2 regions of the Paenibacillus aurantiacus genome follow, and region 2 is predicted to be linked to the other one. Evidence: riboswitches for the same ligand, from Rfam matches in the RefSeq annotation. Region 2 holds a riboswitch; the other holds the start of a gene.
The links. A riboswitch is a leader RNA that binds a small molecule or an ion and turns the genes downstream of it on or off. The one in region 2 is predicted to bind cyclic di-GMP.
Positions count from the first base shown of each region.

Region 1: it holds a riboswitch for cyclic di-GMP, as region 2 does, so the genes downstream of both, ACFFSY_RS04350 (EAL domain-containing protein) here and ACFFSY_RS13130 (putative bifunctional diguanylate cyclase/phosphodiesterase) in region 2, are expected to answer to the same signal.

Region 1 covers NZ_JBHMDO010000009.1:17,927-23,255, reverse strand. The annotation lists gene ACFFSY_RS04370 (sigma-54 interaction domain-containing protein) at 1-811, shown strand, start outside; gene ACFFSY_RS04365 (VOC family protein) at 957-1,334, opposite strand; gene ACFFSY_RS04360 (hypothetical protein) at 1,462-1,944, opposite strand; gene ACFFSY_RS04355 (MBL fold metallo-hydrolase) at 2,002-2,856, opposite strand; cyclic di-GMP riboswitch class I at 3,115-3,196, shown strand; gene ACFFSY_RS04350 (EAL domain-containing protein) at 3,307-5,329, shown strand, end outside.
Region 2 covers NZ_JBHMDO010000022.1:350,534-355,862, reverse strand. The annotation lists gene ACFFSY_RS13130 (putative bifunctional diguanylate cyclase/phosphodiesterase) at 1-2,350, opposite strand, end outside; cyclic di-GMP riboswitch class I at 2,430-2,513, opposite strand; gene mobA (molybdenum cofactor guanylyltransferase) at 2,630-3,280, opposite strand; gene rocD (ornithine--oxo-acid transaminase) at 3,424-4,614, shown strand; gene ACFFSY_RS13115 (glutamine--tRNA ligase/YqeY domain fusion protein) at 4,766-5,329, opposite strand, start outside.

The DNA of each region.
Region 1 (5,329 bases), on a different contig from region 2:
GAGAGCCGACCAGCCGTTCGTCATCGTCAACTGCGGCTCCATCCCGCCCGGCTTGCTCGATATCGAGCTGTTCGGCTATCAAGGCGGCACGTTCTCCGGGCAGGACACCGGCAAAGCGGGGGCGCTTGAAGCCGCCGCGGGCGGGACGCTGTTCCTGAACGAGATTGACAAGCTGCCGGTGGAGATTCAAGCGAAGCTCTATCAAGCGATGCAGACCCGTCTCGTCACCCGCAGCGGCGCCGAGACGCCGGTTCGCATCGAGGCGCGCGTCATTGCCGCGACCGACCAGCAGCTGGCGGACATGGTCGCCGCGCGCGCGTTCCGGGACGACCTGTACTACGCGTTCAACATCGTCTCGATCGCCATCCCGCCGCTGCGGGAGCGCAAGGAGGACATCCCGTCGATGTCCCAATTGTACGTCCGCGATTATGCGCTTCAATATCAGAAGCCGATCCCGGCCTTCGATCCCGGCGTCATGGTCGCCTTTATGAGCTACCAGTGGCCTGGCAATCTGCGCGAGCTGCGCAACGTCATCGAACGCTGCATCATTCTGTGCGACGGCGAACGGATCACGATGGACCTGCTGCCGGAGGCGCTCCAGCGTGATCAGCTGCAGCACGATGCCTCGGACGAGGAGTCCGGCTTCTACGAACGCAAGGCGCTGAAGCCGGCATTGACGCAGGAAGACGAGATTGCGCTCATCGAAGAAGCGCTCGGCAAGACGTTCGGCAACAAGAGCGCTGCCGCCAAGCTGCTCGGCATCTCGCGCGGGACGCTTTATAATAAGATGAAAGAGTTTCATCTGAGCTAGGCGATGAAGGGATGCATACCAAAGAGTCCGGAGCATGAATATGCTTCCCGGACTCTTTTTTCGTGTCACGTATAATAGGTCATCACCCAATCGGACTTTGAGCCGTCCTGGCATGTACTTCGTTCTTGCAGCACGGGTACTTCCTCTAGCGCGCCTGCTCCATGAACTCCAGCCGGTTGCCGAACGGATCTAGGACGTAGAATCTCGCGACCCCTTCCTCCGTCCGCGCATCGTCGTCGATGACGGCCGTTCCCCGCTCCAGCAGTCTGACTTTGAGCTGGTCCAGTCCCCGCACATGAAAGGCAGGGTGCGCCTTGGCCGCCGGGACGAAATCCTTCTGAACGCCGATGTGCACTTGATGCGCGCCGCATTGGAACCATGCTCCGCCTCGGGCGCGCAGCGGCACCGGCTTCTGAATTTCCGGCCAGCCGAGCAGCCCGCCGAAGAAACGCCGCGCCTCTTCCTCGCAGCCTTCCGGCGCCGCTAACTGCACATGATCAATGCCGTCGAAATGATAAGCCATTTGATCCGCCCCTTACAGTTTCATCATTTGAAACTAAGTTTCATTTGTAGAAGTTATTTTACAACGATTCCCATTAAAAAACCACTCTCATTCGAGAGCGGTTCGTCCTTATTAACTACTCTTGTATTCAATCCCAACAGTTAAACACGACTTCCCCGACCGTCCTCGGCTTCCAATACAAAATCTGTTCCAAATCCGCCTTGTGAAGCCGATTGTCATTCAATACGGAGCGAGTTCGCTCGTCAATCAACAACGCCTCGTTCAACTCGCGCACAGTCAACAATTCATACGCATCGTCTAGCGCCGGCATCGCCCCGATGACGAGCGGCAGATCCACGAATTCGATTGCTGACCAAGCGACGGAAGAAGCGCAGGCCACCCACGGATAAACCTCGTGCAGCAGGAGGTCGAAACTCCCCTTGGAGTGCCTAAGGAAAGCACGGTGATAATTTCGTTTAAGCAGCTTGGGCTGCTCGATCAACACCACCTCCGAGCCTAACAATCTGGCAGCATCATAACAAAAAGCCTTAAACCGCGCTCCCGCATTCGTATGCGCACTGCTTCCCTCTTCCCGCTCGCCGAAACCCGTTACGCCTTGGAGCAGCAGCATGCGTCCCCCTCCTCTTGAAACGTGGCGACAGCCTTCATCTGGCCGCCATCCCTCGCTTCACACCTCGACGACGAGCGTATCATAGGCGAACTTGATGTTCCGGCCGCTCTCCGCAAGCAACGCCTCTACCTGCTGCAAGTCGTCGTAACCGAGCCCGTCCATCTCCTCGATATGCGTCAGCAGCGTCAGGCGGGGATTCAACCGCTCGATAATCGCAAGCGTCTGCGCGAACGTTGCCTCCATCTTCAGTACCGGGTGGGCTTCATGGATCTGCCGTTCTCCCGTAATCGGATGGTGCTCGAAGATGCCCGCCGGCAGCACCGCGAGATCTACGCCCGCCAGATCCGGGTCCGGTACCCATCCGAACATTTCATCCATCGCGATCAAGGCGCGCTTGTCCGATTCGGCGATCGAGAACGCGTACACGTAATCTTCCGCCAGACGGATCGGCGTGATCACCGCACCGTTCGACGAGTAGGACTCGCCGTCTGTCAGCGTCCGCTGCCGTATGAAGCCTTGGCTCTCGAAATAACGGAGATGCTCCGCGCCAGCCAGTCGCTCCTCGAAATCCGCCGCGACCTGCTCCGGCAAGATAACATCGCATGGCTTGACGTCAGGCGGCCATCTTCGAAAGTCGCCGCTCATGCTCTCCAGCACGCGCCGCCCCATCACGTGGTCGGGGTGCCAATGCGAGTAGGTGACCGCGTCGATCCGCTCCACGCCCGATCGGTTCAGCTGCATATAAATATCCTCCGACGTATCAATGAGCAGATTCGGCCCATGCACATAGACGCCCGGCCCCGATCGGCTGTACGGCACGCCCCGTTTCCTTGCCTCCACGCACACATGGCAGCGGCACATCGGTCTGGGGATCGTCACCGCGCCGCCCGTACCCAGAAACTCGATCTTCATCCGAACACCCCCCTATAATTCCACCTTAATCCAAATACACCCCCAATTCTACGACCCCTTCGAGGCGCCTTCAACCCTGTTTTCGCAGCTGTGAAGAAGATTCGCACAAACTTTTTTTTAGGTTAGCAGGAAAAAAGGAAGGTTCCACAGAAAATATAACTTCGATCAACAATTACCATTGAGTTGGCTTTGCAATTCCTCTACAATTAAGCTTACCAGTCCTAGTACTTAGAACCTAGCAATCTAGTCATTCATGAATTGCATATTGGGCAAACTATGCGAAAGCATAGGACGCAAAGCCACGGATCTGAAATTCAAGTATGATCGCCGGGCTGCAACGATCTCTTGAAACCTTTCGAATCAGGGGGATGCCCAAGGCATTCCCCTGATTTTTTTTACAAGCATGTATGGGGTTCACGTTCATTATTTCACCGTGCAGGAGGAGCCATCGTGGAGGGACAAGTTCTTCTTCGCCATCTCAACGCTCGCAAATGGGCCATCTTCATCGCTGTCATCCTGCTGGCCGTCATCCTCGAGAGCCGGCCGCTTTCCCTCGTCTACGGCATCTCGCTCTCCTTCGGCGGCGTGGTGCTATTCGCCTCCATCGGCCTCCTGCGGCTCCGGTATGTGGCGCTTGGCGCGCTAGTGGTCGATGGCGTCTGCATGATCCTGTTCGGCAAATCCGCCTTCGTGTTCGTCCACCTTGCCGAGCTGCTGGCCGTCGGGCTCCTTAGCCGCAACAGCACCAAGCCGCTCTTCTTCTGGGACGCCTGCTTCTGGGCGGCGATTGCCCTTCCGGCGGCGTTCGTGCTGCACGTGACCGATCATCAAACGTCCGAAATTATTCTAGCGCTGCTCGTCGGAGCGACGAACAGCCTGATCAACGCCACGCTCGCCGGAATCGTGGTCAAATATTTGCCGTTCTGGCTCCGAATCACCCCGAAGACAAGACAGCCCATTCACTTGAAGCAAGCGCTGGCCCACTTCACGCTTTTCATGATCTTCGTTCCCTATCTCATGTATTTGTCCATCGGCAGCACGAACATTACCGACACCTTGGAACGCAATACGCTGCACCAGTCGGAAGGAACCGCCAGCAGCATCAAGGAAGAGCTTGGCCGCTGGACCGCCGAGGATTACCGTTCGATGAAACTCGGCTCCGACATCCAAATCGGTTACCTGCAGAACATGATCGACAAATACACGAGCGAAGGCACGTCAATCATCACCGTCACCGACAAACAGAACCGGATTATCGCCGATAGTCAGGGTTCTCCGTACGGGCTGAAGTTCACCCGGCTTCAGGCCGATATCCAGAAGCAATTCACCGACCGGTTCTACTTAACCCTGCCGGCCAACGCCCATATCCGCCAAACGTGGCAGGATGCCGGTTACCTGTACATTCAGGAAGTCCCTCAGGCCTCCATAACGATCTATATCGATACGCCGCTCGGCCCGTTCCTCGACACGATCTACGAGGAATACTTCTACCATTTCCTGAACCTGATGCTATGCGCGCTCGGTGTCACGGTACTTGTGCTGCTGTTCGGGCGCATGCTGACCGGCACGATTACGGAGCTTGCGGCGAGCACCGCGAACTTGCCTGATCGGCTCAAACGGATGGAGACGCTCGAATGGCCGTCCAGCGGCATTATCGAGTTCAACTCGCTCATTCAGAACTTCCAGCATATGTCGCGAGACTTGTTCAAGCTGTTCCAGGAATCCTCGGATGCCAACAGCAAGCTCAAGGAACAGACCGCCAAGCTGTTGGTCTCCGAAGAGAAGCTTCAGCATCTGGCGTACTACGACGGCCTGACCGGCTTACCGAACCGGATTCACTTCTCGGACCACCTGCTGCGCATGCTGGAGGAGCATCAAGCCGGCCCTTCGGTAGCGGTCATGTTCGCAGACTTGAACCGGTTCAAGCAGATCAACGACACGATGGGCCACGCCACGGGCGACGAGCTGCTGCAGCGTGTCGCGGAGCGCTTCTCCCGCTTCGAATCCGAGCAATGCCGCATTTTCCGCCTTGGAGGCGACGAGTTCGTCTTCGTGCTCGTCTATGAGGACGAGGCGCTGCTGCATGAGACCGCAGATGCGATCTGCCGCACATTCAACGACGCCATCCCGCTGGCTGGAACCGAGCTGTACGTCTCCGTGAGCCTGGGCATCAGCGTCTACCCGCGTGACAGCCGCGATCACGATTCCCTGCTCAAGCACGCCGACATGGCGATGTACCAGGCGAAGGAGCAGGGGACAAGCTGCTACCGGTTTTTCGACGACGAGATGAACCAATCCCTCGCGGAGAGAATGCAGCTGGAGAACGGACTGCGTGGCGCGATCCGCGCCGGCGAGTTTAAGCTGCACTACCAGCCGAAGATCGAGGTGGCCACCGGCCGCATCAGCGGCGTAGAAGCGCTTATCCGCTGGTACCATCCGAATCTGGGCCTCATCCCGCCGGACCGTTTCATCC
Region 2 (5,329 bases):
AATAGACGATATCCGCAGCGTTCATCGGCACGCCGATATGATACCCCTGCATCTCCCGGCATCCAAGATCGATCAGCAGCTCGAGCTGCTCCTCCGACTCGACGCCCTCGGCAATCACGTCCTTGCAGAGCTGTCGCGCCATCTCGACCAGCATGCGGACAATGATATAATCCTCCCGGCTCTGCGTAATGCCTTGGATCAGAGAGTGGTGCAGCTTAATATACTGGTACGGGAAGCGATTCAGCATGCTGAGCGAGGAATAGCCGGAACCCACATCGTCGATGCCGAGCGTTATCCCCCGTTCCATCAGCGCCTTGCACACCTGCTGCGTCAGTCTCATGTCGGTAATCATCGTGCTTTCGGTAATCTCCAGCCGAAGCGCCTGCGCCGGCACGTCGTAACGCTCAAGCAGCGATGCGATTCGTTCTACGAATCCGGATTCTCGCAGCTGCTGCGCCGAAATATTAACGGTCACGGTGATCCCCGAACCGGCGCACCCTTTATCCAGCCACGCGCGGATCTGCCTCACCACTTCCTCCAGCACCCAATTGCCAATCGGGATGATCGCGCCGCTCTCCTCGGCAAGCGGCAGGAACTTGGCAGGCGCAACCCGGCCAAGCTCCGGCGAGCACCAGCTTAAGAGCGCCTCCAAGCTGACCGTCTTCCCCGTCCGCGCATCCATCTGAGGCTGGTAGTGCAGCTCGAACTGCGCAAGCTCCAGCGCCGCCGCCAACCCATGAATGAGCTTCATCTGCTCCTGCGCATTCGCGTTGAGCTCAGGCGTGCACCGATGATATCGATTGCGGCCGCCTTGTTTGGCCGCATACATCGCCGTATCCGCTTGGCGAATGAGCATCTCGACCTCCCGTCCGTCGTCCGGGGCAATAACGATGCCCAAGCTTGCCGATGCGGTATAGAAGCTGCCGCGCAGCTGCATCGGCTCCGCGAGCATCGTCAGCAACCGCCCCGCATAACCGGTCGCATCCGCGTCATCGACTCCCGTAGGAAGCAGGATGGCGAATTCGTCGCCGCCCAGCCGGTAAGCGCTCGCCCCGGAAGGAAGCGACGCCCGCAGCCGGTCCGCAACCTGTTGGAGCAGCCTGTCTCCCGCGCTATGACCGAGCGTATCGTTAATCCACTTGAACTGGTCCAGGTCGATCAACAGGAGCGCAAGCCTGTCCCCTTCCGCAAACCCTCGCGTCAGCTCTTCCTCGATCATCTGATAGAACTTGCGGCTGTTGCCGAGCCCGGTGAGCTTATCCTCGTACGCCAGTCTGGCCAGCATTCGTTCGGCGCTCTTCCGTTCGGTCATATCGATCACGATGAAGAACGCGAGCTGCTCTTCTTCCATTTCCATGAATTCGCCAATTAACTCGACATCCAAGACCCGCCCGGCTTTGTTGATGATCGCAAGCTCCATCGCAAGGGGCGTCTGGGTGCGAAACGATTGCCGGTATGCCGCCAAAAACGCTTGGTTAACGCCGAAAAGCCGCGAGAGACACACCCCCTCGATCGGCTCGTTGTCCGTCACGCCCGCAAGCTTGCGAAACGCGCTGTTCGCTTCGACGACGGCCCCCTTCTCGTCAAGCACGACGGTACCGTTCGGCGAGAGCTCGAACACCAACTCGTACCGCTTGCCCGCGAAGGAGAGCAGATCGTATTTCATCATGGAATGCCGAATCGCGAATACCCAGACAAGCACGCCGTACGAGGAGACGAAATCGAAGATGCGTTCCCCGTCTCGCGCGAACATAGCGCCGATCAGCAGCCCACCGCCCAGCAGCAGCCCGACCAACAGACAGCCCGCGAGGATGATCCGAATGCGTTGCCTTTCCTTCTGCATCCAATTCTTCCCCGCCATTCGCCGCCCCGCCCGCACGAGCAGGAAGTACGAACCGAGCAAGCAATAACAGACGAGCACGACCTCGACGGCCATGAACGGCCCGCTGAACAACTCCGTCCGCTCCGCACCCCTCTGCCCTACCGCTACCGCCGACGGGTCAGTCACAAGCGGAATAAGCCCGATTGCGGGAAACATGCAAATTACGTGCATCCATAGCCTGCTGATGCCAAGCTTGCTAATCATGACAAAGAAATACAGCGCCGCGCTCATCGTTAGGAAGACGGCCGGGAACTTCATGAACCGCAGCGCTTCGTATGCCGTCTCGTACGGCAGCGCGGCGAATAGAAAGTCGCCTAGAAAGACAACACCCACAAAAAAGAATAAAGCGGAAGTGACCAAGTGAAGACGATTGCCTGGATTACGGGCGAAAATTTCGACCGCCATATAGAAGATAAATAGAAAGGGAAGCAATTGATTGAGGACGGGAAACAACAACGAGGTGGACACAATGATCAGCTCCCGGTTAAGAGGATTGGCGCGAAGTGCAGGAAACCCCTGGGCTTCAAGGTTTCGCGTTAATCCTCAAAGCGGCAGCTGGCAGGCATCGGTTCAACCATTAGCCCCTATAGCTTTGCGTCGTGCGTTTTCACGCAGTTTGCTTTTCTCAAGTTCGGTATGCGGTTAGGTTAGTTTAGGTAAATAGTCCTGATACTTTTATATCACGAGGACTGGGAGCTGTCTACCTGCCAACCCTCTACCAGATGTATGTAATAATTGGCAACCCTGTCATGCCCGTCTTCCATTCTCGAATTGGGCCACGTAAGCACCGAACGCTTCCGGCGTATTCAGATTCAGGAAAGCCGCTGTTTCTTCATCCGCGATGCCTACTTCGAGCGTCTCGAGATCCCCGAGCATCTTCATGACCCGAAAGTCGCCAGCGATCAGCACCTGCTCGATTCGCGCCGCGACGCGCGTATGGTAAAGGGCGTGGAACGGCTGCCCTGGCGCCAGCACGACGTCCGGCCCCGCTTCGCCGCTCCGCTCCCGCCGGGCAACCTCCGCCTCCATCCGGCGCAGCAGCGACTCGGATAGTACCGGCATATCGCAGGCCAGCACGAACGTATAGCCGGACGGCAAGCTCGATAGGCCGGCATGCAGACCTGCGAGCGGGCCGCTCCCCGGATAAGCATCCCGAACGTAATGCACATGGCGTGCGGCGGGACTGTCTTGCAGCAAGGCCCGATAGACCGCTTCGCGCTCTTCATCCGCGACGGACACCGCGATTGGACGCAAGCCTTCTTCCGCCATGCCCTCCGCCAGCCGGACGAGCAGCGGCTTCCCGCTGATCGCAAGCGCCGCTTTATCCGTTCCCATCCGCGTGCTTAACCCGCCCGCTAATATAAGCCCGCTTCCTCCCAAGCCAATCTTCTCCTCCATTTACGCATCAAACCCCTCTCCACCGATTCATGCGCACCTCCCGCCCTCGCATATGCATACAAGGAAAGGAGGAGTTGCCATTGTCCGATCATGCTTCTCATTCCGATTCGACCGGGAGCGCGCCAAGCCGCTCCAGCCTTACCATCGCGCAGGCGGAACGTTATAGCGCGCGCAACTATCACCCGCTGCCGATCGTGATCGCCGAAGCCGAGGGGGCCTGGGTAACCGACCCCGAAGGCAGCCGGTATCTGGATATGCTCAGCGCCTATTCGGCCTTGAACGCCGGCCACCGGCATCCTCGCATTATCGCTGCGCTGAAGGCGCAGGCCGATCTCGTCACGTTGACCTCGCGCGCCTTCCATAGCGAACCGTTCGCCGCCCTGTGCGAGCGGCTTGCCCGCTACACCGGCAAACCGCTCGCGCTCATCATGAACAGCGGCGCCGAGGCGGTAGAGACCGCCCTGAAGACTGCCCGCCGCTGGGCTTACCGAGTGAAAGGCGTGCCGGACGGCGAAGCGGAAATCATCGTCTGCGACGGTAACTTCCATGGACGGACGATTACCGTCACGTCCTTCTCCGCAAGCCCCGAATACCAAGCGCACTTCGGGCCGTTCACGCCGGGCTTCAAGCTCGTTCCCTACGGAGACGCCGAAGCGATCGAGCGCGCCATCGGTCCGAATACGGCCGCCGTGCTGATCGAGCCGATCCAGGGCGAGTCCGGCATCATCATTCCACCGGACGGCTACCTGCGCGCAGTGCGTGACATCTGTACGCGACAGCGCGTGCTCCTGATCGCCGACGAGATCCAAACCGGCTTCGGTCGCACGGGTTACCGGTTCGCGTGCGATCACGAAGGCGTCGAGCCCGACCTGATCGTGCTGGGCAAAGCGCTCGGAGGCGGCGTGCTCCCCGTCTCCGCCGTCGTTGGCGGTCCCGAGACGCTCGGCTTGTTCGAACCCGGCTCGCACGGCTCCACCTTCGGCGGCAATCCGCTCGCCTGCGCGGTCGCGCTCGCCGCATTGGCCGTCACCGAAGACGATCGACTGGCCGAGCGGTCACGAACGCTGGGCGCCTACATGCTGGAGCGACTCGCCGCCATCGTTCACCCGGACATCGCCCAGGTTCGCGGCCGCGGCCTGTTCATCGGCCTGGAGCTGCGCGTCGCGGCCCGCCCGTATTGCGAGCAGCTCATGGCGCTCGGCTTGCTGTGCAAAGAGACGCATGAGCATACGATCCGTTTCGCCCCGCCGCTGACGATCAGCCGCGAGGATTTGGACTTGGCGATCGCGACAGTCGAGCAGGTATTCGCCGTGAACGGCGGCAATCCGGCCTAGGTCCGGGTTTGAACCGCGCAAGCCTTCCGGCGTGGCGCGGCGGCGCGGTGCTCGATCGTACGTCGGCGGTCAAACTCGCGCGATGCGCCAACGACCGACGCCACCGCTAGCAGAAAAGGTACGGCCAACTGGCCGTACCTTTTCGTTGTCGTTATCCTTTCGCCGGATCGAACGAGCTCTTCAGCGACACGATGCGGTTGAAGACGATGCCGCCTTCGCCCGACAGCTTCGGATCGACGTTGAAGTAGCCGTGGCGGAAGAATTGGAATTTGTCCTGACCTTGCGCTTCCTTCATGTTCGGCTCGACGAACCCTTCCAGCACCTCAAGCGAATTCGGATTCAGACGCTCCAGGAACGGACGGTCGTCGTTCTCCCCGTCGACCAGCAGCGGCTCGAACAGCCGGAACTGCGCATTGATCGCCTGCGACGCCTCCACCCAGTGGATTGTCCCTTTGACCTTGCGGCCCGTGAAGCCCGATCCGCTCTTCGTCTGCGGATCATACGTGCAGCGCAGCTCGATCACATTGCCATCCGCGTCCTTGATCACTTCTTGGCACGTGATGAAGTACGCATGCTTCAGACGCACTTCGTTGCCTGGGAACAGGCGGAAATACTTGGCCGGCGGATTCTCCATGAAGTCGTCGCGCTCGATGTAGATCTCGCGGGAGAACGGAATTTGGCGCGTGCCCATCGCTTCGTTCTCGGCGTTGTTCTC